Regions from separate parts of the Cryptosporangium phraense genome, predicted to be linked through region 1. Evidence: riboswitches for the same ligand, from Rfam matches in the RefSeq annotation. Region 1 holds a riboswitch; the other holds the start of a gene.
What was found. Region 1 has a riboswitch for thiamine pyrophosphate ahead of thiC (phosphomethylpyrimidine synthase ThiC). Riboswitches for the same ligand answer to the same signal wherever they lie in the genome.
Positions count from the first base shown of each region.

Region 2: another riboswitch for thiamine pyrophosphate. It lies ahead of FL583_RS27750 (thiamine ABC transporter substrate-binding protein); the one in region 1 lies ahead of thiC (phosphomethylpyrimidine synthase ThiC).

Region 1 is NZ_VIRS01000012.1:141,217-152,639, reverse strand. Features, by position in the region: gene FL583_RS18575 (nicotinate phosphoribosyltransferase) at 1-400, opposite strand, end outside; gene clpS (ATP-dependent Clp protease adapter ClpS) at 518-808, shown strand; gene FL583_RS18565 (DUF2017 family protein) at 810-1,460, shown strand; gene FL583_RS18560 (M67 family metallopeptidase) at 1,506-1,910, shown strand; gene FL583_RS18555 (MoaD family protein) at 2,098-2,373, shown strand; gene FL583_RS18550 (PLP-dependent cysteine synthase family protein) at 2,393-3,343, shown strand; gene FL583_RS18545 (YqjF family protein) at 3,916-4,671, opposite strand; gene FL583_RS18540 (MFS transporter) at 4,717-5,907, shown strand; TPP riboswitch at 5,957-6,081, shown strand; gene thiC (phosphomethylpyrimidine synthase ThiC) at 6,073-7,665, shown strand; gene thiD (bifunctional hydroxymethylpyrimidine kinase/phosphomethylpyrimidine kinase) at 7,662-8,477, shown strand; gene thiO (glycine oxidase ThiO) at 8,474-9,538, shown strand; gene thiS (sulfur carrier protein ThiS) at 9,568-9,780, shown strand; gene thiG (thiazole synthase) at 9,836-10,546, shown strand; gene thiE (thiamine phosphate synthase) at 10,546-11,220, shown strand; gene FL583_RS18505 (response regulator) at 11,258-11,423, opposite strand, start outside.
Region 2 is NZ_VIRS01000022.1:81,243-92,665, forward strand. Features, by position in the region: gene FL583_RS41145 (CGNR zinc finger domain-containing protein) at 1-333, opposite strand, end outside; gene FL583_RS27735 (MFS transporter) at 373-1,581, shown strand; gene FL583_RS27740 (GTPase) at 1,552-3,210, opposite strand; gene FL583_RS27745 (P-loop NTPase family protein) at 3,207-4,901, opposite strand; TPP riboswitch at 4,976-5,062, shown strand; gene FL583_RS27750 (thiamine ABC transporter substrate-binding protein) at 5,134-6,177, shown strand; gene FL583_RS27755 (ABC transporter permease) at 6,153-7,754, shown strand; gene FL583_RS27760 (ABC transporter ATP-binding protein) at 7,751-8,731, shown strand; gene FL583_RS27765 (hypothetical protein) at 8,800-9,150, shown strand; gene FL583_RS40365 (hypothetical protein) at 9,665-9,808, opposite strand; gene FL583_RS41150 (DUF4143 domain-containing protein) at 10,250-10,678, shown strand; gene FL583_RS27780 (enoyl-CoA hydratase-related protein) at 10,974-11,423, opposite strand, start outside.

The sequences.
Region 1 (11,423 bases):
TCGCCGAGTCGTGGTTGAGGATCGAGAGCGCGAGCGTCTCGAGCAGCACGGCCTCGGCGAACGTGCCCCGCACGGTGAGGATCGGGGAGCCGGGGAAGTACAGCTCGCCCTCGGCGTAGCCGTCGATGTCGCCGCTGAAGCGGTAGTTCTTCAGCCACTCGGCGGTGTCGTCGTCCACCGCACCGGCGCTGCGCAGGAACTCGAGGTCGTCCTCGGCGAAGCGGAACTCGGTGAGCGCGTCGAGCAGACGGCCGGTGCCCGCGACGACGCCGTAGCGGCGCTCCTTGGGCAACCGCCGGGCGAAGACCTCGAACACGCACTCGCGGTGGGCCGACCCGTCGCGCAGCGCGGAGGCCAGCATCGTGAGCTCGTAGTGATCGGTCAGCAGTGCTGTGCCCATGTCGTCAGCCTACGAGCCCGGGCCGGGCGGCGTTCATCGTGGCTGCTCCACCCCGGGGTGGAGAACCGTGTTGCCGGGGGTTGTTGCGCGAACCTCAGGCGATGGCACGATGGATGTATGACCGCTCCCCTGGTCGCTCCGGCGGAGGCCCCGAGCACCTTCGAAAGGCCCGAGCAGCAGAAGCCGTGGGTCACCGTCGTCTGGGACGACCCGGTCAACCTCATGTCGTACGTGACGTACGTGTTCCAGAAGCTCTTCGGGTACGACAAGCCCAAAGCGACGCAGTTGATGTTGGACGTCCACCACAAGGGCCGCGCCGTGGTGTCGAGCGGTACGCGCGAACGGATGGAGCACGACGTCGCGCGCCTGCACTCCCACGGCCTCTGGGCCACCCTGCAGCAGGACTGAGATGACCTACGGCTTCACACGTTCGAAGAACGCTTTCACGCTCCGGCTCTCCGCCGAGGAGGCGCAGGCCGTCGGGCTCGTCGTCGCCCAGGTCGCGGGCCTGATCCAGGCCGGCGATCGGCGCGGGGTCATGAGCCTGGACCTGGGGCCGTCGTCGCTCGGCCGGGCCGAGCCCCTCGGCCGGGATCCGTTCGACGTCGGCGGCCGGGTCCCGCGGGAGGCCGGCGACGTCTTCGACGATTTCGACGCCCCGGAGCCGGACGACGGCGAGAGCGACCCGGTGCTGGCCCGCCTCTTCCCGGACGGCTATCGCGACGACCCGGAGGCGGCGGCCGAACTGCGCAGCCTCACCGAGTCGTCGTTGCGGGAGCAGAAGATCGGCAACGCGAGCGTCATCCTCGACGATCTGCCGTTCGAGGGTGGCGAGATCCGGTTGGAGCCCGAGCGCGCCGAGGCCTGGCTGCTGGCGCTGAACGACGCCCGGCTGATGCTGGGGACCGCGCTGGAGATCGAGGCCGAGACCGATCCGCTGGCCGAGCTGGAGGCCGCTGCTGGGGCCGACCCGACCGGTGCGCGGGTTTTGGGGCTTTCGCTCTACCAGTTCCTCACCGGTCTCCAGGCCAGCCTGGTGGATGCCATAGACCCGGAGTGATGCACGTCCTGTCTGGGGCGGAACTTCGTAGGTACGCTGGTCGCCGTGTTGACTCTGGACCGGGCTCTGTATGACGCCATCGTGGCGCATGCTCGTCGTGACCACCCCGACGAGGCATGTGGTGTGATCGCGGGCCCGGCCGGCACGGACAAGCCCGACCGGTTCATCCCGATGCTGAACGCGGCCCGCTCGCCCACGTTCTACGAGTTCGACTCCACCGACCTGCTCAAGCTGTACCGGGAGATGGACGACCGGGACGAAGAGCCGGTCGTCATCTACCACTCACACACCGCCACCGAGGCGTACCCGTCCCGCACGGACATCTCGTACGCCAACGAGCCGGGTGCGCACTACGTCCTGGTCTCTACCCGGGACGACGTGGACGTCGAGTTCCGGTCGTACCGGATCGTCGACGGCGTAGTGACCGAAGAGCCGGTGGAGATCGCATGACGCCGACTCAGTCGTATCTGTTCGCGCATACTCCGGTCGAAGTCGTCTACGACTGTCGTCGCGCCTGAGATCAACCCGTGCCGGCGGCCAGGTGTGCCGTCCGGCACGCGGGGAATCACCACCCGTTCCCCGGGTTGTGTCTGCCGGGCCCCCGCCGGCTGCCATCCAGTCACTTCCAGGAGATTCAATGGCGATCGAAGTTCGAATTCCGACGATCCTGCGCACCTACACCGGTGGCGAGAAGACCGTTCAGGGCGACGGTGAAACGCTTCAGGCGCTCATCGCCGACCTCGACGGCAAGTACCCGGGTCTGCGCGGACGCCTGGTGACCGACACCGGCACGCTGCACCGCTTCGTGAACGTCTACGTCAACGACGAGGACGTCCGGTTCACCGGGGCGCTCGACACCGGGCTGAAGGACGGCGACTCGGTGACCGTGCTGCCCGCGGTCGCCGGCGGCTGATTCGACGAGGGAGACAACCGTGGCTAGGTACGACTCGCTGCTCGACGCCCTGGGCGACACGCCGCTCGTCGGCCTACCACGGTTGTCGCCCAGCGACGACGTCCGTCTCTGGGCCAAGCTCGAAGACCGGAACCCGACCGGGTCGGTCAAGGACCGCCCGGCGCTGTTCATGATCAACGAGGCCGAGCAGCAGGGGCGGCTCCGTCCCGGTGACACGATCCTCGAGCCGACCAGTGGCAACACCGGTATCTCGCTGGCCATGGCCGCGAAGCTCAAGGGGTACCGGCTGATCTGCGTCATGCCGGAGAACACGTCGATCGAGCGCAAGCAGTTGCTCGGCATGTACGGGGCCGAGATCATCGCGTCGCCGGCCGCCGGCGGGTCGAACCAGGCCGTGGCGATGGCCAAGCAGCTGGCCGAGGAGCACCCCGACTGGAAGATGCTCTACCAGTACGGAAACCCGGCGAACGCGCGGGCGCACTACGAGACGACCGGGCCGGAGATCCTGCGTGACTGCCCGTCGATCACGCACTTCGTCGCCGGGCTGGGGACGACCGGAACGCTGATGGGAACCGGGCGGTACCTGCGTGAGAAGGTGCCGGACGTACAGGTCATCGCGGCCGAGCCGCGGTACGGCGAGCTGGTGTACGGGCTGCGGAACATCGACGAGGGGTTCGTGCCCGAGCTGTACGACGCCAGCGTGCTGACGACCCGGTTCTCGGTCGGCCCGCGCGACGCGTTGCTGCGGACCAGGCAGCTGATCGAGGTCGAGGGGATCTTCGCCGGGATCTCGACCGGGGCGATCCTGCATGCGGCGTTGGCGACCGCGCACAAGGCGGTGAAGGCCGAGCAGCGGGCGGACATTGTCTTCATCGTGGCCGATGGGGGTTGGAAGTATCTTTCTACCGGTGCTTATGCCGGTACTTTGGCGGAGGCTGAGGCCGCTTTGGAGGGCCAGCTCTGGGCGTAGGCCCGGTTTGGTCCGTGATAGCTGATCCGGTCGGCCGGCTCCGAAATCGCGACGCGGATCCCATAGGTCCGATGTTGCCGACGCGCATTGGGTGGGTTGGCCTGCTCGACCTGATGGACCCCGAATTCGGCCGGCCGGGTCGGACGTTCCTCGCGGACGAGGGCTGCCGAGGTCGCGAGTTCGAGCACCAGCTCACTCGCCGCCGCGGAGCGCCGCTGGTCACCGGGCCGGCTGCCCGGCATGATCGCGGCCTTCGCGCCTCGGGGCACAACAAAACACGCGCACGCCACCGCGAATCGGCCGACTCTGCATCGAGCTACGGTGCCTCTCACGAGCCGTCCGCCGCTCGGAGTTGGTCGCCGGGGGCACCAACTGGCCGGGCCAGGCGACCCTCGCGACGAGGGCTATCAGCGCCGCAAATTCGAGCACCAGCTCGCCCACCGCGGCATCCGGGGGGCTGATTCCGGCCCACCATGCCAACTCGGCATCGAGGAGCACGGCGCGCGGACCGTGACCGGCGTCTGTGGCCGCTGTCGCGGATCCGGCGGCTGATGCGGTTGGCTGGGTTCGGACTAGCGGCGCGAAGTCCACGTCTGCGCAGGTGGGCCCGGATGGCGTGCAGGAAGCGGGGAACCGAATTTCACGGGGACGCCCTCGCTGAAGAGGACCGACGGGGGCGGGCCCTCTATCGGGAGGCCGGCGGCTTCCAGCACGGTTTCATCGAGGTCGACCAGCGTTGCGGTGCGTAGGGGCCAGGCCGGATGTTCGTTCGGCAGGTAGAGGGTCTTGCCGTGCCAGGTCGTGTGCAGACCCCACCGCGCCGTCAAGAAATCGTTGAGCGGATCCTCCGGCGCCACACCCCCCGGACGCACGGTGAACGCGGCCCGCGGCCCAGGATCGGGCCAGCGACGGACGCTGCGATACGTGAACGCCCCGCCCTCGGAGCGCGAGATCGACATCCGCGACCACACGTAGTTCAACCCGAGCGAAACCCGCCCGATCATTACCGGCAGTAGCCGCTCGGCGTCCAGAGACCGGAACACCACCCCGCGCCGGCCGGCGCCGTCCACCGAGTAGAGCCGCACGTTCGTCTCGGCGAACCGTCCGAAGTACGGGACGCCCAGCCCGAGACCGACGCGGTCCATGCGGAACCCGATCAGCCCGACGTAGGTCACGCCGTCGAGCGTGTCCGGCCGCGTGCCGCGGGGCAGCAGCGGCGCCACGCGATCCGGGTCGACCGGCCAGTGTAGGAACGACAGATCGCGCCACCACTGCGTCAGCACCGCCCGGCGGATCGGCCGCGGGGCAGTGCGGGTCACCGGCTCCACGACCCCAGCCTACTATCCTACATAATGAGACGCTATTCTCGAAATATGGAATCACGGCGGCGTTGGGTGGTGTTGGCGGCGGGCGTGGCCGGAATGACGGCCGGGTGCGCGTTCCTCTACGGACTGCCGTACCTCCTCCCGCGCCTCCGCGCCGACGGACTCTCGCTCACCGAGGCCGCCGTCCTGGTCGCCTGCCCGACGTTCGGCCTGCTGGCGACGCTGGTGCTGTGGGGAGCCCTGGCCGACCGCTACGGCGAGCGCGGGGTGATCGCGCTGGGGCTGGGCGGCGCCGGGCTCGTCCTGCTGGCCTTGCTGGCCGCGCACGGACCGGTCGCGCTGGGCGTCGGACTGGTCGTCGCCGGGGCGTTCGCCGGGTCGGTCAACGCGGCCAGCGGACGCCTGATCCTGGGCTGGTTCGGCCCGGCCGAGCGCGGGCTGGCGATGGGCATCCGGCAGATGGCCCAGCCGCTCGGCGTCGCCGTGGCCGCGGTGGCGGTGCCGGTGCTGAGCGACTCGGGACGGAACCCGGCGCTGGCCTTCCTGGCGGTGAGTTGCCTGGTGACAGCCGTGCTGATCGCGGTCGTGGTGCGCGACCCGGCCCGGACCGCCGGTGCCTCGGCCGGGACGAACGGGAACCCGTACCGCACTCCGGTGCTCTGGCGGCTGCACGGCGCCGGTGCGCTGCTGGTGTTCCCGCAGTTCGCGGTGGCGACGTTCGGGCTGGTGTTCCTCGTCGACTCGGAGCACTGGGGTGCGGCGCAAGCCGGTCGGCTGCTCGCGGTCGGTTCGTTCGGGGGAGCGGCGGCGCGGCTCTTCGCCGGGTGGTGGTCGGACCGGGCCGGCAGCCGCACCGGCCCGATGCGGATCCTGGCCGCCATCACCGCCGGGGTACTGGCAATCCTCGCGGCCGGCGCGGCCGGCGCCCCCGACCCGGCCGGCGCCGCCGAAGCCGCCCGGGGAGGCCTGGCCGGCCTCGCGGTCGCCGCGCTGGTCGCCGCCGCGGTGGTGTCGGTCTCGACCAACGGCCTCTCGTTCACCGCCGTCGCCGAGTACGCCGGACCAGGCTGGGCCGGTCGCGCGCTCGGGATCCACAACACGGGCCAGAACGGCGTCGCGGCCGCGACCGCGCCGGTCCTCGGCGCCGTCGTCACCCACGCCGGCTACCCGGTCGCGTTCACCGCGGCGGCCTGCGCCGCCGCGCTCGCCGTCGTCACGGTGCCGACGCTCCGTAACTGAGGTGACGCGGACGGTTCCGTTCCCGACGAGTCGGGGTTATGGTGGCCCGGTCCTTGTACGCGGGAGCTCGCGCCGAAAGCGGGCTGAGAGGGTGGCTGTCCGAACTGGACGGTGCCACCGACCGCTCGAACCTGACCGGGTAATGCCGGCGTAGGGAGCGCTCAGATGAGCCGTGCTGTAACCGTTGGTCCGTTGCCGGGCAGCCGCAAGGCCTACCGCGGCGACCTGCGGACGCCCGTCCGCGAGATCGAACTGACCACCGGCCAGGTGGTCGAACGCTACGACACGTCCGGCCCGTATACCCAGACCGACTACGTCCCCGACCTGCAGAAAGGCCTGCCCAGGCGCGGCCGGACCCGCAACCACCCCACCCAGTTGCTGGCCGCCCGGGCCGGCGAGGTCACCGCCGAGATGGCCTACGTCGCCGCCCGCGAGCACCTCCCGGCCGAGCTCGTCCGGGACGAGGTCGCGGCCGGGCGGGCGGTCATCCCGGCCAACGTCAACCACCCCGAAGCCGAGCCGATGATCATCGGCAAGCGGTTCCTGGTGAAGGTCAACGCGAACATCGGGACGTCGGCGGTCACGTCGTCCCCGGCCGAAGAGGTCGAGAAGATGGTGTGGGCGACCCGGTGGGGCGCCGACACGGTCATGGACCTGAGCACCGGCCCGCGCATCCACGAGACCCGCGAGTGGATCCTCCGCAACTCCCCGGTGCCGATCGGAACCGTGCCGATCTACCAGGCCCTCGAACGCGTCGGCGGCGACCCCACCGCGCTGACCTGGGACGTCTACCGGGACGTCGTCATCGAGCAGTGCGAGCAGGGCGTCGACTACCTGACCGTGCACGCGGGCGTCCGCATGGAGTACGTACCGCTGACCGTCGGTCGGAAGACCGGCATCGTGTCCCGCGGCGGGTCGATCCTCGCCGCCTGGTGCCTGGCCCACCACCGGGAGAACTTCCTCTACACCCACTTCGCCGAGCTCTGCGAGGTCCTGCGGACCTACGACGTCACGTTCTCCCTGGGCGACGGGCTGCGGCCCGGTTCGGTGTACGACGCCAACGACGACGCCCAGCTGGCCGAGCTGCGCACGCTGGGCGAACTCACGCGGGTGGCCAAACAGCACGGCGTCCAGACGATGATCGAAGGCCCCGGGCACGTGCCGATGGACAAGATCGCGGAGAACGTCCGGTTGCAGCAGGAGTGGTGCGACGAGGCGCCGTTCTACACGCTCGGTCCGCTGGCGACCGACGTCGCGCCGGGCTACGACCACATCACGTCGGCGATCGGCGCGGCGATGATCGCCTGGCACGGCACCGCGATGCTCTGTTACGTCACCCCGAAGGAGCACCTCGGGCTGCCGGACCGCGACGACGTCAAGGCCGGGGTGATCGCGTACAAGATCGCCGCGCACGCGGCCGACGTGGCCAAGGGCCACCCCGGCGCGCAGGCGCAGGACGATCAGCTCTCCGACGCGCGGTTCGAGTTCCGCTGGGCCGACCAGTTCGCGCTGGCCCTCGACCCGGAGACCGCGCAGGCGTTCCACGACGAGACGCTGCCGGCTGCGCCGGCCAAGACCGCGCACTTCTGTTCGATGTGCGGCCCGAAGTTCTGCTCGATGCGCATCAGCCACGATCTGCGCGCGAACGCGGAAGCGCGCACGGCGGAAGCGGGCATGGCGGAAGCGGGCATGGCAGCGAAGTCGGCAGAATTCCGGGCTGGAGGCGCGCAGATCTATTTACCGGTGGTGAACCAGTGAGCCCAGTAGTTGCGCTGACGGTGGCCGGATCCGACTCGGGCGGCGGGGCCGGCCTCCAGGCCGACCTGCACACGTTCGCCGCGTTCGGCGTCCACGGCACGACCGCGGTGACGGCGGTGACCGTGCAGAACACGGTCGCGGTGAGCGCGGTGCACGAGATACCGCCGCACCTCGTGGGCGAGCAGATCCGGGTGGTGATGGAGGATCTCCGCCCGGGCGCGGTGAAGACCGGGATGCTGGCCTCGGCGCCGATCATCCAGGCGATCTCCGACGCGTTCCGGCGGCACGGGATCGGCCGGGGCGGGACGATCCCGCTGGTGCTGGACCCGGTGTGCGCGTCGATGCACGGCAACCCGCTGCTGCGTCCGGACGCGCTGGCCGAGCTGAAGGCGATGTTCGCGCTGGCGACCGTCGTCACGCCGAACCTCGACGAGACCCAGCTGCTCGTCGGGACGCGTGACCAGCGGGCCGCCGCGCGGGCGCTGCTCGAGCTGGGCCCGCAGTACGCGCTGGTGAAGGGCGGCCACGACAGCGGGCCGCGGAGCCGCGACCTGCTCACCGACGGGTCGACCGAGCTCTGGCTGGACGCGGCCCGGATCGACACCGGCAACACCCACGGCAGCGGGGACACGCTGGGGGCCGCGATCACCGCCCGGCTGGCCGGTGGAGACACGCTCGCGGAGGCGGCCGCCGTCGCCAAGCGGTACGTCACCACGGCGGTCGCGACGAGCTACTCGGTCGGCGCCGGTCACGGCCCGGTCGGTCACCCACCGGCCGCGGAGCCGGTGGTCCGCGTCGAAGTACCGTCGTGACCCGGGTCCTGGTGGTCGGGGCCGGGGTCATCGGGCTGTCGAGTGCCTGGGCGCTGACCCGAGCCGGGGCGGCGGTGACCGTCGTCGACCCCGATCCCGAGCGGGGTGCCAGCCCGATCGCGGCCGGGATGCTGGCGCCGATCGCCGAGGCCCACCCGACCGAACCCGCGCTGCTGGCGGCCGGCCGCCGGGCCGTCGAGGCCTGGCCCGATTTCGCGTCCGCGCTGGCCGCGACCGGCGTCGACCCGGGGTACCGCACGACCGGCACGCTCGTCGTCGGCTACACCGCGAGCGACCTGGCCGCGCTCGACGACCTGGCCGCCCGCCTGGCCGGGCTCGGCGTCGACGTCGAACGCCTGACCGGGACGGCCTGCCGCCGAGCCGAGCCGGCCCTCGCGCCGGGCGTCCGCGGGGGTCTGGACGTGCCCACCGACCACAGTGTCGACAACCGGGCGTTGCTCCGAGCCTTACGCACGGCGCTCGGCGCCGCAGGCGTCGAAATGATCGCGGAGGCCCCGGCCGAGGCCGACGTCACGGTGATCGCGGCCGGGGCGTGGACTCCGGAGCTCGAGCCGTCGCTGGACGGCCTCGTCCGGCCGGTGCGGGGCGAAATCGTACGGCTGCGCGCCGGGCGACGGACACCTGTGCTCTCCCGGACGGTCCGGGCGTTGGTCGACGGTCGGGGCGTCTACCTGGTGCCCCGCGCCACCGGCGAGCTCGTGGTGGGCGCCACCCAGGACGAGGTCGGCTTCGACCGCACGGTCACCGCGGGTGGCGTCCATCGCCTGCTCACCGACGCTCGCCGGGTACTGCCGGCCGTCGACGAGTACGCGCTCGTCGAGACGTCGGCCGGGCTGCGGCCGGTGAGCGCGGACGGCGCTCCGATCGTCGGCGCGGTCGGACCGGGCCGGGTCGTCGCGACCGGGCACGGCCGCAACGGGATCCTGTTCGCTCCGCTCACCGCGACCCTGGTCGCGGATCTGGTCACCGGCACGGCGCCGGACCCGCTGGTGGCCGCGGCGTTCGCACCCGGACGATTCACCCCAGCGAGGATTCGATGATCCAGAGTGGACCGAACGGGGTACAGCCGATGACGACGTTACGGGTGAACGGCCGAGAGGTCGAAGTGAACGACCCGACCGTCGCGGCGGTCGTCCAGCACGTGACGCAGCGCCCGGCGGGGTTCGCCCAGGGCGTCGCAGTGGCGGTCAACGGCGAGGTGGTGCCGCGCGGCGGCTGGGCCCTGGTCCGGCTGGCCGACGGCGACCACGTGGAGGTAATCATGGCGGTGCAGGGTGGTTAAAGGCATCACGGACGCGCTGGTCATCGCCGGGAAGCCGCTGGCGTCCCGGCTCATCATGGGCACCGGAGGCGGTTCGATCAGCCTGTCGACGCTCGGCGAGGCGTTACGCGCCTCGGGCACGGTGCTCACCACGGTCTCGATGCGCCGGGTCGACCCGGCGTCCGGAATGGGGGTGTTCCCGGTGCTCCGGGAGTACGGCATCGAGCCGCTCCCGAACACGGCGGGCTGCCGCACGGCGGCCGAGGCCCTGCTCACCGCCCAGCTGGGGCGCGACGCGCTGGAGACCGACTGGGTGAAGCTCGAGGTCGTCGCCGACGACCGGACGCTGCTCCCGGACCCGGTCGAGCTGCTCACCGCGGCCGAGCAGCTCGTCGCGGACGGGTTCACCGTGCTCCCGTACACCAACGACGACCCGGTCCTGGCCCGGCGGCTGGCCGAGGTGGGCTGCGCGGCGGTGATGCCGCTGGGGTCGCCGATCGGGACCGGGCTGGGCATCCGCAACCCCGACAACATCGCGATGATCGTCGAGGAGGCGACGGTTCCGGTCATCCTCGACGCCGGGATCGGCACGGCCAGCGACGCGTCCGAGGCGATGGAGCTGGGCTGCGACGGCGTCCTGCTCGCGAGCGCGGTCACCGGCGCGCGTGACCCGGTCGCGATGGCGACCGCGATGCGTCTGGCCGTCGAGGCCGGTCGCCTGGCCTTCCGGGCCGGCCGGGCTCCCCGCCGCTGGTACGCCCAGGCCTCGTCGCCACCGGTGGTGTGATGGCCCGGTCCGTGGCCGCGCCCGGCCGCCGCGCCGCTCCCGCCGATCGGCGGGAGCGGCTCGCCGCGGCGCGCCTCTACCTCTGCGTCCCCGACCGCCCCGATCTGGACGCCTTCGCCGACGCTGCGCTGGCCGGCGGCGTCGACGTCGTCCAGCTGCGCGAGAAGGGCATCGAGGCGCGTACCGAGCTGGCGCGGCTCGCCGTGCTGCGCGAGGCCTGCGACCGGCACGGCGCGCTGCTCGCCGTCAACGACCGGGCCGACGTGGCCCTGGCCGCCGGCGCCGACGTCCTCCACCTCGGCCAGGACGACCTGCCGGTTGCCTGGGCCCGGCGGATCGTCGGCGACGACGTCCTGATCGGACGCTCGACCCACTCGGCCGGGCAGGCCCGGGCGGCCGCCGACGAGCCCGGCGTCGACTACTTCTGCACCGGCCCGTGCTGGGAGACGCCGACGAAGCAGGGTCGCCCGGCCGCCGGGCTGGGGCTGGTGCGGGAGGTGGCGGCGGCCGCGCCGGACCGCCCGTGGTTCGCGATCGGCGGCATCGACGAGGCCCGCGTCGCCGAGGTGCGCGCGGCCGGCGCGTCGCGGATCGTCGTGGTGCGGGCGATCACCGACGCTGAGGATCCGCAGACCGCCGCGCGGCGCCTTCGTGCCGCGCTGGGCGACGGATGAAAGCGGATTCGGCCTGCGATAGCGAGCCCGATCCGCGTCAGCCCCCGGCGTCGTGAGCCAGTAACGCCAGCTGTACGCGGTTGTTCAGGCCCAGCCGGGTCAGGATCCGCGACACGTGCGCCTTCACCGTCGCCACGCTCATGAACAGCTCGGTGCCGATCTCCGCGTTCGACGCGCCTCGCCCGACCGCCGCGGCAACCTCC
Region 2 (11,423 bases), on a different contig from region 1:
GGCCGTCCATCTCAGCCCGAGCTTCTCGAGCGCCGGCCCGGCGTCGGACGTAGTACCGAGGACGTTCAGTAAGACGTCGTACGTCGCTTCTCGAACCTCCCGGGAGGCGCGTAGCGCCTGCTCGCCGGCTGACGGCGACGCGGCCCAGGCCGATCGGACCAATTCCACCTCGACGTCCGTCAGTATTTCGAGGCGCAGGGCCCAATCAACGAGATCGGTGGGACTGGTGAGGTGTTCGCGAAAGTTGGTCGCTCCGGGTAGCCGGGGCTCTACCGTGTTGACAAGGTCGAGCGCGACATGGCCACCCACGATTCGAAGATCTTTCGGTGCCATGCTATTTACGCTACCACTAAAACCTGTTACACCGGAATCATGACCAAGGCGATCGCCGCACTTGTGGTCCTGTCGACGACGACGTTCATGTACGTCACGACGGAGACGTTGCCGATCGGGCTGCTGCCGCTCATCGCCAATGACCTCGGCGTGTCCCGGTCGGCCGTCGGGCTGTTGGTCACCGGGTACGGGCTGGTGGTCGTGGTGGCTTCGGTGCCGCTGACCGCGCTCACCCGTCGGTGGAACCGGAAGTGGCTGCTCACCGGGCTGGTGGGGCTGCTGGTAGTGACGACGCTGATGTCGGCGCTGGCCGGTAACTACTGGGTGTTGCTGTCGGCCCGGCTCATCACCGCGCTCGGCCAGGCGCTGTTCTGGTCGATCGTGACGCCGACCGCTTTCGCGCTGTTCCCCGCGCACGTCCGGGGCCGAGCGGCGTCGGCGCTCGCCGGTGGCAGCTCGCTGGCCGCGGTGCTGGGAGTGCCGATCGGCACCTGGCTCGGCCAGCAGGCCGGCTGGCAAGTGGCGTTCCTCGCGGTGTGCGCGTTCGGCATCGTGCTCACGGTGGGTGTCGCGATGCTGCTCCCGACCGCACCGGGGGGCACGGAGGCTGCTTCACGGGGAACGGAGCCCGACACCGGCCGCTTCTGGGTGATCATCCTGACGACCGTGCTGGGCGTGACCGGCGCTTTCACCGCCTTCACCTACATCAGCGCGTTCCTCACCGACGTCAACGGCTTCTCGACCGAGGCGATCGGTCCGATCCTCTTCGTGCGGGGCATCGCCGGCGTCGTCGGGGTTGCACTGGTCAGTCTCTTCATCGATCGGGCGATCCGGGCGACGCTGACGACGGTGGTAGCGCTGCAGGGCGTCGGGCTCGCATTGCACTACGTTTCCGGGGACGCCCAGTGGCTGGCGATCGGGTCGGTGGCGCTGGGCGGGCTGGCGTTCTCGGGGATGGCGTCGGTGTTGGGCGTGCGGGTGCTGCAGGTCGCGCCGCGGAGCACCGAGCTGGCGTCGGCGTCGATGTCGACCGGGTTCAACGTCGGGATCACCGCGGGGGCGCTGATCGGGGGGTTGCTGCTGCCGACGGTCGGGGTGCGGAGCACGGCGCTCGTCGGTGTGGTGCTGACGTTCGCCGCGCTGGCGGTGCTGCTCATGGAGCCGTACTTCTCGGCCGCCGAAGAAAGCGACGTCCGGGCCCTGGAGCCGCCGAAGCCGTTAGAGAGCAGATTTACGCCGGCCCCGTAGCTGCGTGATGGCTTGACACAGTTCCTGCCGGTTGGTCAGCTCCTCGCGCACCGGGTCCAGCACGGCCTCGGCCGCGACCTGCTCCACCCGAGCCCGGATCCGGCGGCGGGCCCCGCTCGACCTCCGGCGTGCGCCGAGCGCCCCCAGCCGCGCCCCGACGAAGCCCAGTACCCAGCCGACCAGCACGCCCGCCAGCAGCATCCCGGTCGGCACCGGCACCCGCCACGACCACACGTCGACGTCCGGCAGCGGCGGCTCCGGCAACCGGAACCAGTCCAGCACGAACAGCCCGAGCAACCACAGCGCGCCGACCAGCGCCACCAGCGCCAGCACGTTCTGCAGGACCCGCACGAACCCCCACCAGTGCGGGCGCCGCGAGAGGCCGAGATCCGTGCCCGCCACCGCCCGGTCGAGCAGATCCGGCAGTTCGTCCCGGCGGCCGTTGGCCGCTCGGTTCACCAGGCCCGGCCACGGCTCGGGGAGCCCCGCTCCGGCCCGGTCGACCAGGCCCCGCAGTGCCGTGTCCACTCTGGCCTGCTGCACGGCCGAGGCCCCCGGAAGAGAGGTGCGCACCAGCTCGCTCGGTGAGGCGTCCCCGGACAACCGCGCCCCGGGCAGCCCCAACCGCGTCGCCGCGCTCGGCCGCACCTTGGCCACCCAGCGCGTCACCGGCCAGCCGGTCGCGGCCCGCGTCCGGCTGCGGTGCGTCCGGGCGACGGCCGCGGCCACCGCGTCCGCGCCCGACGCCTCGGTCAGCGCCGAGATCACCTCGGCCCGGTCCGCCCGGTCGACGTCTCCGGGCGACCCGGAACTTCCGCACATCGGGCCCAACCGATCCGCCAGCGCGCGCAGGTCCGCGCTCAACCGGCGGACCGACGCCTCGTGCTCCGCCACCGCGCCGGCCAGCCGGGCCCGCAACGCCGGAACGCCCTCGCCGGTCCGCGCGGACACCGGCAGCACCGGCACCCGCCCCAGCTCCTCGTCGGCCAGCAATCGGCGCAGGTCGTCGACCATCGACGAGCGGCCGGTCACCGGCACCCGGTCGATCTGGTTGAACGCGACGACCGTCAGCTCGGCGTGCGTCCGCAACGGCTTGAGGTAGCGGTCGTGCAGGGCCGCGTCCGCATATTTCTGCGGATCCACCACCCAGACGATCAGATCGACGAGCTCGACCAGCCGGTCGACCTCGAGCCGGTGGCTGACCTGCACCGAGTCCACGTCGGGGAGGTCGAGCAGCACCAGTCCGGCCAGGTCGTCCGCGCCCTCCTCACCCAGGTGGTGCCTGCGTGGGACGTCGAGCCAGTCGAGCAGCGGGGCCGCGCCGTCGGGATTCCAGACCGCGGCCTGAGCCGTCGAGGTCATCGGACGGCGCAGTCCGGTGGCTGCCAGCTCCGTTCCGACCAGCGCGTTGAACAGCGACGACTTGCCGCTACCGGTCGTGCCGGCGAGCGCGACGACCGTGTGCTCGGCGCCCAGCCGCAGCCGTTGCGCGGCCTTCCCGGACAGGTCCCGAGCGGTCGCCAGCAGCGCCGGGTCGAGCCGGGCGTCGCCCAGCGACACGATCCGGTCGAGGGCCTCCAGCCTCGGGCGCAGCGGCGACGAATCGGTCGAGCGGGTCAGCAGAGTCATCGGACCAGCCCCGGCGACCGCACGTTGGCCCCGTCGAACGCGGCCAGCGCATTCCGCAGCGCGGCCGCCTGCTCCTCGGTCGGCGCGACCGCGTCCACCGCCGAGATGAACCGCTCCCGCTCCGACTCCAGCAACTCCTCGACGCTGTCGAGCAGGTCGTCCCGGGCCCGGGCCGCGAGCGTCCGCACCGCGGTGTCGCCGAAGATCGCTTCGAGCACCTTCTGGCTCACCGCCGACGTCCCGCCGGCCACCACGACCTCCAACCCGGACAGTCCGCCGGTCTGCGCGAACACCGCGAGCATCAGCACGAGCCCGGCGCCGTTGACTCCGAACGACGTCAGCCGGGCGACGCTCCGGCGGTGGCCGCCTTCTTCGCGGACGAGTTCGAGCACCCGTCCCTGCCAGGCGCGTATCTCGGCCTCCAGCCGCTCGCCGAATCCGGACGAGGCCCGGTCGGAGAAGACCAGCGAACGCCCGGCCGGTCGGCCCCGCCACAGGGCGGCCGTCTCCTCCGCGGCCCGGTCGGCGGCCGCCCGGATCAACGCGTGCAGGTTGCTCTCTACCGCGTGCCCGACCGCGTCGACGGTCGGCGTCCGGCCGGTGAAGAACGCGGTCACCCGGTCGCGCAGCGCACCGATCCGCGCCTCCAGGTTCCGGGTGAACTGCCCGGTGCCCACGAACTCCTGCCAGCGGGCCAGCACCTCACCCCGCAGCACGGTCCCGCTACGGACGCCCTCGTCGACGGTCCGCAACGCGGTCCGGTACCGCTCGGTGGCCTGCTCCCGCAGATCGCCCGCCGTCGTCAGCTGCTCCGACAGGTGCGACGACAGGTCCAGAACCCGATCGTGGACGCTGTTCAGCGCGCCGGTCAGCGTCGAGCGGATCACCGCGTCCCGGGCCTCGGCGTCGGCGGCCAGCCCGTCGAGCCACTGCCGGAGCGGGGCGATCTCCCGGGCCGGAATCCGTTCGGACGCGAGGTCCACCTCCGGGATCGGGAACAGCGCCGCATCGCCGAGGTGCTCCTCGGCCAGCATCGACGCGAGGTGGCCGCCGATCTCGTCGACGCCCTCCGGCGGCACGCGGTTGAGGACGACGGCCAGCGCGGTGCTGCGCTGGGCCGCGGTGTGCAGCAGATCCCACGGGACGGCGTCGGCGTACCGGGCCGCGGTCGTGACGAAGATCCACAGGTCGGCCGCGGCCAGCAGCTGGGCCGCCAGATCCCGGTTCTCGGCGACGACCGAGTCGATGTCGGGCGGGTCGAGCAGCGCGAGTCCGGGCGCGACGGCGTCGTTCGGCACGAGCCGCAACGTCCCCGGCGAGTCGGTCTCCCCGGTCGTCCGCGACAGCCCGGGCAGGATGCGCGCGGTCTCGAACCAGCCGACGTCACCCGGGTTGCACACCAGCACCGGCGACCGGGTGGTCGGGCGCAGCCATCCGGCCCTGCTCACCTCGGCCCCGACCAGGGTGTTCACCAGCGTCGACTTACCCGCGCCGGTGGAGCCGCCCACCGCGACCAGCATCGGAGCGTCCAACTGACGAAGGCGCGGCAGCAGGTAGTCGTCCACCTGACCGACGAGTTCGGACTGCGACCGGCGGGCGCGCTCGACGTCGGCCATCGCCAGACCGAAGCGCACGTCGGCGACCGAGGCCCGCAGGGCCTCCAGCGCATCGGCAACCCGCGGACCGTCCATGCCCGAGGTAGTGACCGTTCTGCGGTCGGATCAACCACGGTTAGTATCGACAACGCGGGCGGTCAGCCGTCCGTCGGGGAGCTCGGGCGAAGCCGGGCTGAGAGGGCGACCACCGCGTCGCCGACCCGTCGAACCTGCTCTGGGTAATGCCAGCGGAGGGAGAACCGGCGTCTCGCCGGCGGCTTCAACGCCCCCACGGCTCATCCCGGTGCCCGAGTCCGGAGGAAACCGGATGCGTGCCCCACGTTTACTGGCGGTCGCGGTCGTGCTACTGGCCGCTGCGTGCTCGACCGACACGAAGACAGATACCAGCACCGTCACCCTCGTCACCCACGAATCCTTCGTGGTGAGCAAGGAAGTCCTGGCCGACTTCCAGAAGCAGAGCGGTCTCACGGTCAAGATCCTGCGCAGCGGCGACGCCGGCGCCCTGGTCAACAAGGCCGTGCTGAGCAAGGGCAACCCGCAGGGCGACGTGCTCTTCGGCGTCGACAACACGTTCCTGTCGAGGGCGATCGACGCGGGGATCTTCTCCGCCTACGACCCGAAGAACCTCGACCAGGTCGCGGCGAACCTGAAGGAAGGCACCGACGGCAAGGTCGCCCCGGTCGACTACGGCGACGTCTGCGTCAACTACGACAAGGCGTACTACGCCAAGAAGGGCATCCAGCCCCCGTCGTCGTTCGCCGACCTGCTGAAACCCGCCTACAAGAACCAGCTCGTCGTCGAGAACCCGGCCACCTCGTCCCCCGGTCTCGCGTTCCTGCTCGGTAGCGTCGCCACCTACGGCGACACCGGCTGGAAGGACTACTGGGCGAAATTGAAGGCGAACGGCGCACTCGTGGTCGACGGCTGGGAAGAGGCCTATCAGCAGCGGTTCACGGTCGGGTCGCAGGGCAAGGGCAACCGGCCGCTGGTCGTCTCGTACGCGTCGAGCCCGCCCGCCGAGGTCGTCTACGCCGAGAAGAAGCCGGCCGACGCGCCCTCGGGCGTCGTGACGAACACCTGCTTCCGGCAGATCGAGTACGCCGGTCTCCTGGACGGCGCGGCGAACCCGACCGGGGGCAGGAAGCTGCTGGACTTCCTGCTCTCGCCGCAGTTCCAGAAGGACATGCCGCTGCAGATGTTCGTGTACCCGTCGGTGACCGGCACCCCGCTCCCGGCCGAGTTCACGAAGTACGCGGCGACGCCGGAGAAGCCGCTGACGCTGCCGGCCGCCGACATCACGAAGAACCGGGAGGCGTGGATCGACGAGTGGACAAATACCGTCCTGCGCTGACCCGCGCCGCGCTGGCGGTCGTCCCGCTGGCGTTCCTCGCGGTGTTCTTCGCGTATCCGGTCGCGTCGCTCGTCGGGCTCGGGCTCGGCGGCGACGGGCCGGGCCTCGGTCTGCTCACCGATTCCGGCGTCCGGCACGTGCTCTGGTTCACGGTCTGGCAGGCGGTGGCCTCCACGGTGCTGACCGTGCTCGTCGCGCTGCCGGGCGCGGCCGTGCTGGCCCGGTTCGACCTGCCCGGAAGGGCGGTGATCCGGGCGCTGGTGACCGTGCCGTTCGTGCTGCCGACCGTCGTGGTCGGGGCCGCGTTCCTGGCGCTGATCGGGCCGGACGGCCTGCTCGGCATCGAGCTCGACCGTACGGTCTGGGCGATCCTGGCCGCGCACGTGTTCTTCAACTACGCGGTCGTCGTCCGGATCGTCGGGAGCGTGTGGGCGCAGCTCGACCGTCGGCAGGAGGAGGCGGCCCGGATGCTCGGGTCGTCGCGGTTCGCCGCGTTCCGCCGGGTGACGCTGCCCGCTCTGCGGCCCGCGATCGCGGCCGCTTCGTCGGTGGTGTTCCTGTTCACGTTCACGTCCTTCGGCATCGTGCAGATCCTCGGCGGGCCGGAGTACGCGACGCTCGAGGTCGAGATCTACCGCCGCACGGTCTACCAGCTCGACCTCTCCGGCGCCGCGGTGCTCTCGCTGGTGCAGTTCTTCGCCGTCGCCGTGCTGCTCGCGCTCGACGGCCTGCTGACCGGGAAGGCCCGGGCCTCCCGTCTGGTGGAGCCTGCGCCTCGGCGTCCCCGTGGGCGTCTCGAGTGGGCGTTCGTCGGGGCCAATCTGGTCGTGCTCGTCGTGTTGTTGATGGCCCCGCTCGCGGTGCTGGTGGAACGCTCGTTCGCGAACGGCCTCGGGTCCTGGAAGGCGCTCGCCTCGTCTGATTCGTCCAGCGTGCTGCCGGTGCCGGCCTGGCAGACCGTCGCCACGTCGTTGCAGTACGCGGTCATCGCGACCGCGCTCGCGGTCGTCGTCGGCGTCTGCGCCGCCGTCGTGCTGACCCGCCCCGGCCGGCTGGGCGGCGTGTTCGGCCTCCTGCTCATGCTCCCGCTGGGGACGTCGGCCGTGACCGTCGGTTTCGGCTTCCTCGTCGCGCTGGACGAACCACCGCTCGACCTGCGCGACTCGCCCCTGCTGGTGCCGTGTGCCCAGGCGTTGGTCGCGGTGCCGTTCGTCGTCCGGGCCGTGTTGCCGGTGTTGCGGGCGATCGACAACCGCCTGCGGGAGGCGGCCGCCGTCCTCGGCGCTCCGCCGCTGCGGGTCTGGTGGCGCGTCGATCTGCCGCTGGTCTGGCGCGCGCTGGCCGCGGCCACCGGTTTCGCGTTCGCGATCTCGCTCGGCGAGTTCGGGGCGACGGTCTTCATCGCGCGCGCGGACAGCCCGACGATCCCGGTCGCGATCGCGATCCTGCTGGGCCGCCCGGGCGAGGTCAACAGCGGTCAGGCGATGGCGCTGGCCACGATCCTGATGGTGCTGTGCTCGGTCACGCTGGTCGTCCTCGACCGGCTGCGTCCGTCGAACGCGGGAGGAGAGCTGTGAGCCTGTCGGTGACCGGCGTGTCGGTCCGCTTCGGTCCGCATTCGGCCTTGTCGGACGTCTATCTGGACGTCGCGGACGCGGAGGTCGTCGCCGTCCTCGGGCCGAGCGGGAGCGGGAAGAGCACGCTGCTCCGTGTGATCGCCGGGCTGCAGGAGCCGTCCTCCGGACGGGTCTTTCTCGACGACGTGGACGTGACCCGAGTGCCGCCGCACCGCCGAGGGCTCGGGCTGATGTTCCAGGACGGGGCTCTGTTCCCGCATCGGGACGTCGCCGGGAACATCCGGTTCGGCAACGGTTCGGCCGACGTGGCCGCGTTGCTGGAGCTGGTCGGGCTGCCGTCCGTGGGGGCCCGGCGGGTCGACACGCTCTCCGGCGGGGAGCAGCAGCGGGTCGCGCTGGCCCGGGCGCTGGCGCCGTCCCCGCGCTTGTTGATGCTCGACGAGCCGCTCGGCCAGCTCGACCGGGCGCTGCGCGAGCGGCTAGTCGTCGACCTGCGCCGGCTGTTCGTCCGGCTCGGGACGACCGTGCTCGCGGTGACGCACGACCAGCGGGAGGCGTTCGCGCTCGCGGATCGGCTCGTGGTGATGGAATCCGGCCGGATCGCCCAGGTGGGCACGCCCCGCGAGGTCTGGGAACGGCCGGCGTCGGAGTTCGTGGCCTCTTTCCTGGGGTTCACGAACGTCGCCCGGGTGAAGGTCGTCGGCGGGCAGGCGTCGACACCGTGGGGAACGGTCGCGCTGGACGCTACGGACGGTGAGCACGCGATCCTCGTGCGGCCGTCCGGGGTGCTGCTCGACGGCGGGACCGAGGCGACCGTCGACCTCGCCACGTTCGCCGGTGACCGCGTCGAGGTGCTGCTCACGATCCCCGGCGCGCCGCCGCTGGAGGTGCACTGCCCGCCCGCTGTGGCGCCCGAGCCGGGTGAGACGGTGTCGGTCCGGCTCGATCCGGCGCAGACCGTCGTGTTGGCCGGATGACTCTGGCACTGACGGGTGGACGTCACTTCTGGCGACATACTTCAGAAACGTTTGTACGGTCCGGAGTCATGGGATCTTTCGCTGAGCAGCACTCCGACGACGACGATCTGCCGTCAGATCACGCCAGTGGGCCGAGCACGGCGGAGCTGCTGGAGACCGGTACGCCGGCCGTGGCGACGATCGTGGCCAGCGGGCCGCTCGGAATGCGCAGCCCCTACGGCGTCAGCCTGTACGAGTTCGTGCTGAACGTGGCGGGCGCGGAGGTCTACGAGGTGCGCATCGGCAACCCGGTACCGCCGGCCGCGGTGCCGCTGACCTACCCGGGAGCGTCCATCTCGGTGCGGGTGCTGGCCGACGACCCGCAGGCGGTCGCGATCGATTGGGAAGCCACGCTGGCCGCCGTCCAACGACCGGCGTGACGTACGGAGAGCGGTAAGCAGTTCGGCCATCGCTTCAGCGTCGGCGCGGCCAGCGGAGCGAGCGCCCGGATCAGCGACCGGAGCACCGAGCCCTCGCCCGTCCCGGAGGCGCCGGCCACCACCGATCCAGCGGCCCGCCTGCGGCGGGCCGGGCACGCGCCGACGCGGTCGTCTGGTGACGCCGTCGGCGTTTCCGCGTCCGGACCATGCAGCCTTCGGCCGGCCACCGCTGGCGAGCTAGCCGCCGTCTTGGCGTCCAATCCGTCTGATCGACGGCAGACGGGATGAGGCGCAAGCAGCGTGGGAAACCGAACCCCTGCCCTGACCCAACGACCGCAGCACGAGCCGGACGCCGGCGGATCGTGACGGACGTCGAACCGGACCGTCAGAGCCCGACTACCTTCCACCGGGGAGGCGGGTTTTCTGTTGCTCGACCGTCGTTGGACCGTGGATCAGGTAGCCGCGACCGGCAGCGCCCGTCGTGGCGGTCACGTCACCCGCATCCTGACTTCGACTACCTTGACCGCGCGCCGCAGACGGCGAGCGTCGCTTTCAGCTCGGCGACCACCTGGCGCCGCTCATCCCGGCGGACCTGCTCTGGGGTCATGCCGATGTCGGGTTCATCGTGGTCGCGGACGAACGGCTCGAGCGGCTCCACCGGACCGGGAAGCGTCCGGGCGAGGTCGGCGCATCGCGGAAAATGTGACGCTCTGCAGCGGTGGGTGGCGAACTTACCGGTCTTGCGCAGCGGCGCCTTGCTACGTCCTCGGCACCAGGCTGTCGGAAGAGCCGGCGATCGTGCTAAACGGCCCGCGAACGGTCGGTAAGAGCACGCTGCTGAGCGCGCTCGGGCAGCGACTGTCATCGATTGCGATGATCCGGCCACGCGGGCCGCGGTCCGCAACGATCCGGGTCGATTCGTTGCCGGACCTGGGCCGATTCTGATCGACGAGTATCAGCACGTGCCCGAAGTCCTCGATGCGATCAATGCTCCCAAGGCTGCTGAGCGTGCTGGCCGCCCGGTCGGGGCAGGTGCTCAACATCGCTGCCGCAGCTCAAGCCATCGGCATGGAGAAGACCAGCGCGGAGGTATGTCCGGTTGCTCGAAGCGGTCTTCCTCGTCCAGCGGCTGCCCGCGTGGGGAACCACACTCGGTTCCCGCGTCGCGCGGATGCCCAAGCTCCACCTCGTCGACGCGGGCGTCATGGCATGGCTGTTAGGGCTCACGCCGGAGAAGCTCGCGAGGAACGATCCGGCGGCGCTGACCGAGTATGGGCATTTGGTGGAGACGTTCGCCGTGGGGGAGATTCGTGCTCTTCGTACCCGGATCGTCGACAACCTGGTCGCAGCAGTCGTTCTGTACACCGGCCAACTGGCTTACACGTTCGAGGACGGGGGGCGGGGAGTTCCCGTCCGAAGGGTGATGGCCGTCGTGCGGGTTGAGACGGCTCGGCGAGCCGCTCCAGTAGGTGGGCATGGTGTGGTCAGGCTGCTTACCGGTCAGGGGTGTCGAACCGGCGTCGGGTGAAGTCGGGGGCTTCGAGGTCGCAGGGCTCGGCTATCGCGTCGTCGTGGTAGCCGAACCGCACGAGCACCGGGTCGGGTCGTCGTCGAGCCGGACGTCGGCGACGCCCGGAAGGGCACGAGGATGCGGTTGCCGGGCGCGCCGCGGCCGCGAGCTCCGTCGCCGAGGGCCGTGTCGACCTGCTCGGCCTCGGTCGGCCGCGGCGCGATCCGGGTCGGGGAGACGTCTCGGAAGGGGCCCCACATCCTTGCGCCGCCGCGACCACGAGAAATCCCGGCGCCCGACCTGAGCGGTCCCGTCAGCCCCGGACGAACCCCGGGGCTCGATGCAGTGCCAGCTTGGCCGGGGTGCGTTCCGGCGCCTCCTTGCCGACGAAGGCCCGCCGGGCGGCCGCGAACCCGTGCCGGTCGTCGAACATGTCCTGTGCCATCTCGCCCAGCTCGCACGCCTCGTACGCGTCCAGCGGCCGGGCCGACAGGTCGCGGTCGAGCGTCTCGGCCTTCCGGCGCAGCGTCCGTTCGCGCAGCTCACGATCCCGGTACCGCAGCGCGACCTCGTGTAGCCAACCGCTGAACCGGACCGGATCCCGCGGCCCGACCTCGTCGACCAGGCCGAGTCGCTTTGCCTCGGCCGTGCCGACCGGCAGGGCGTCCCTGAGCAGTCGTTTCGCCGCGTCCGGGCCGACCCGGCGGGGCAGCGTGTAGGTGTGCAGCTCGGAGCCGGTGAGCCCCATCTCGTAGTACGGGTT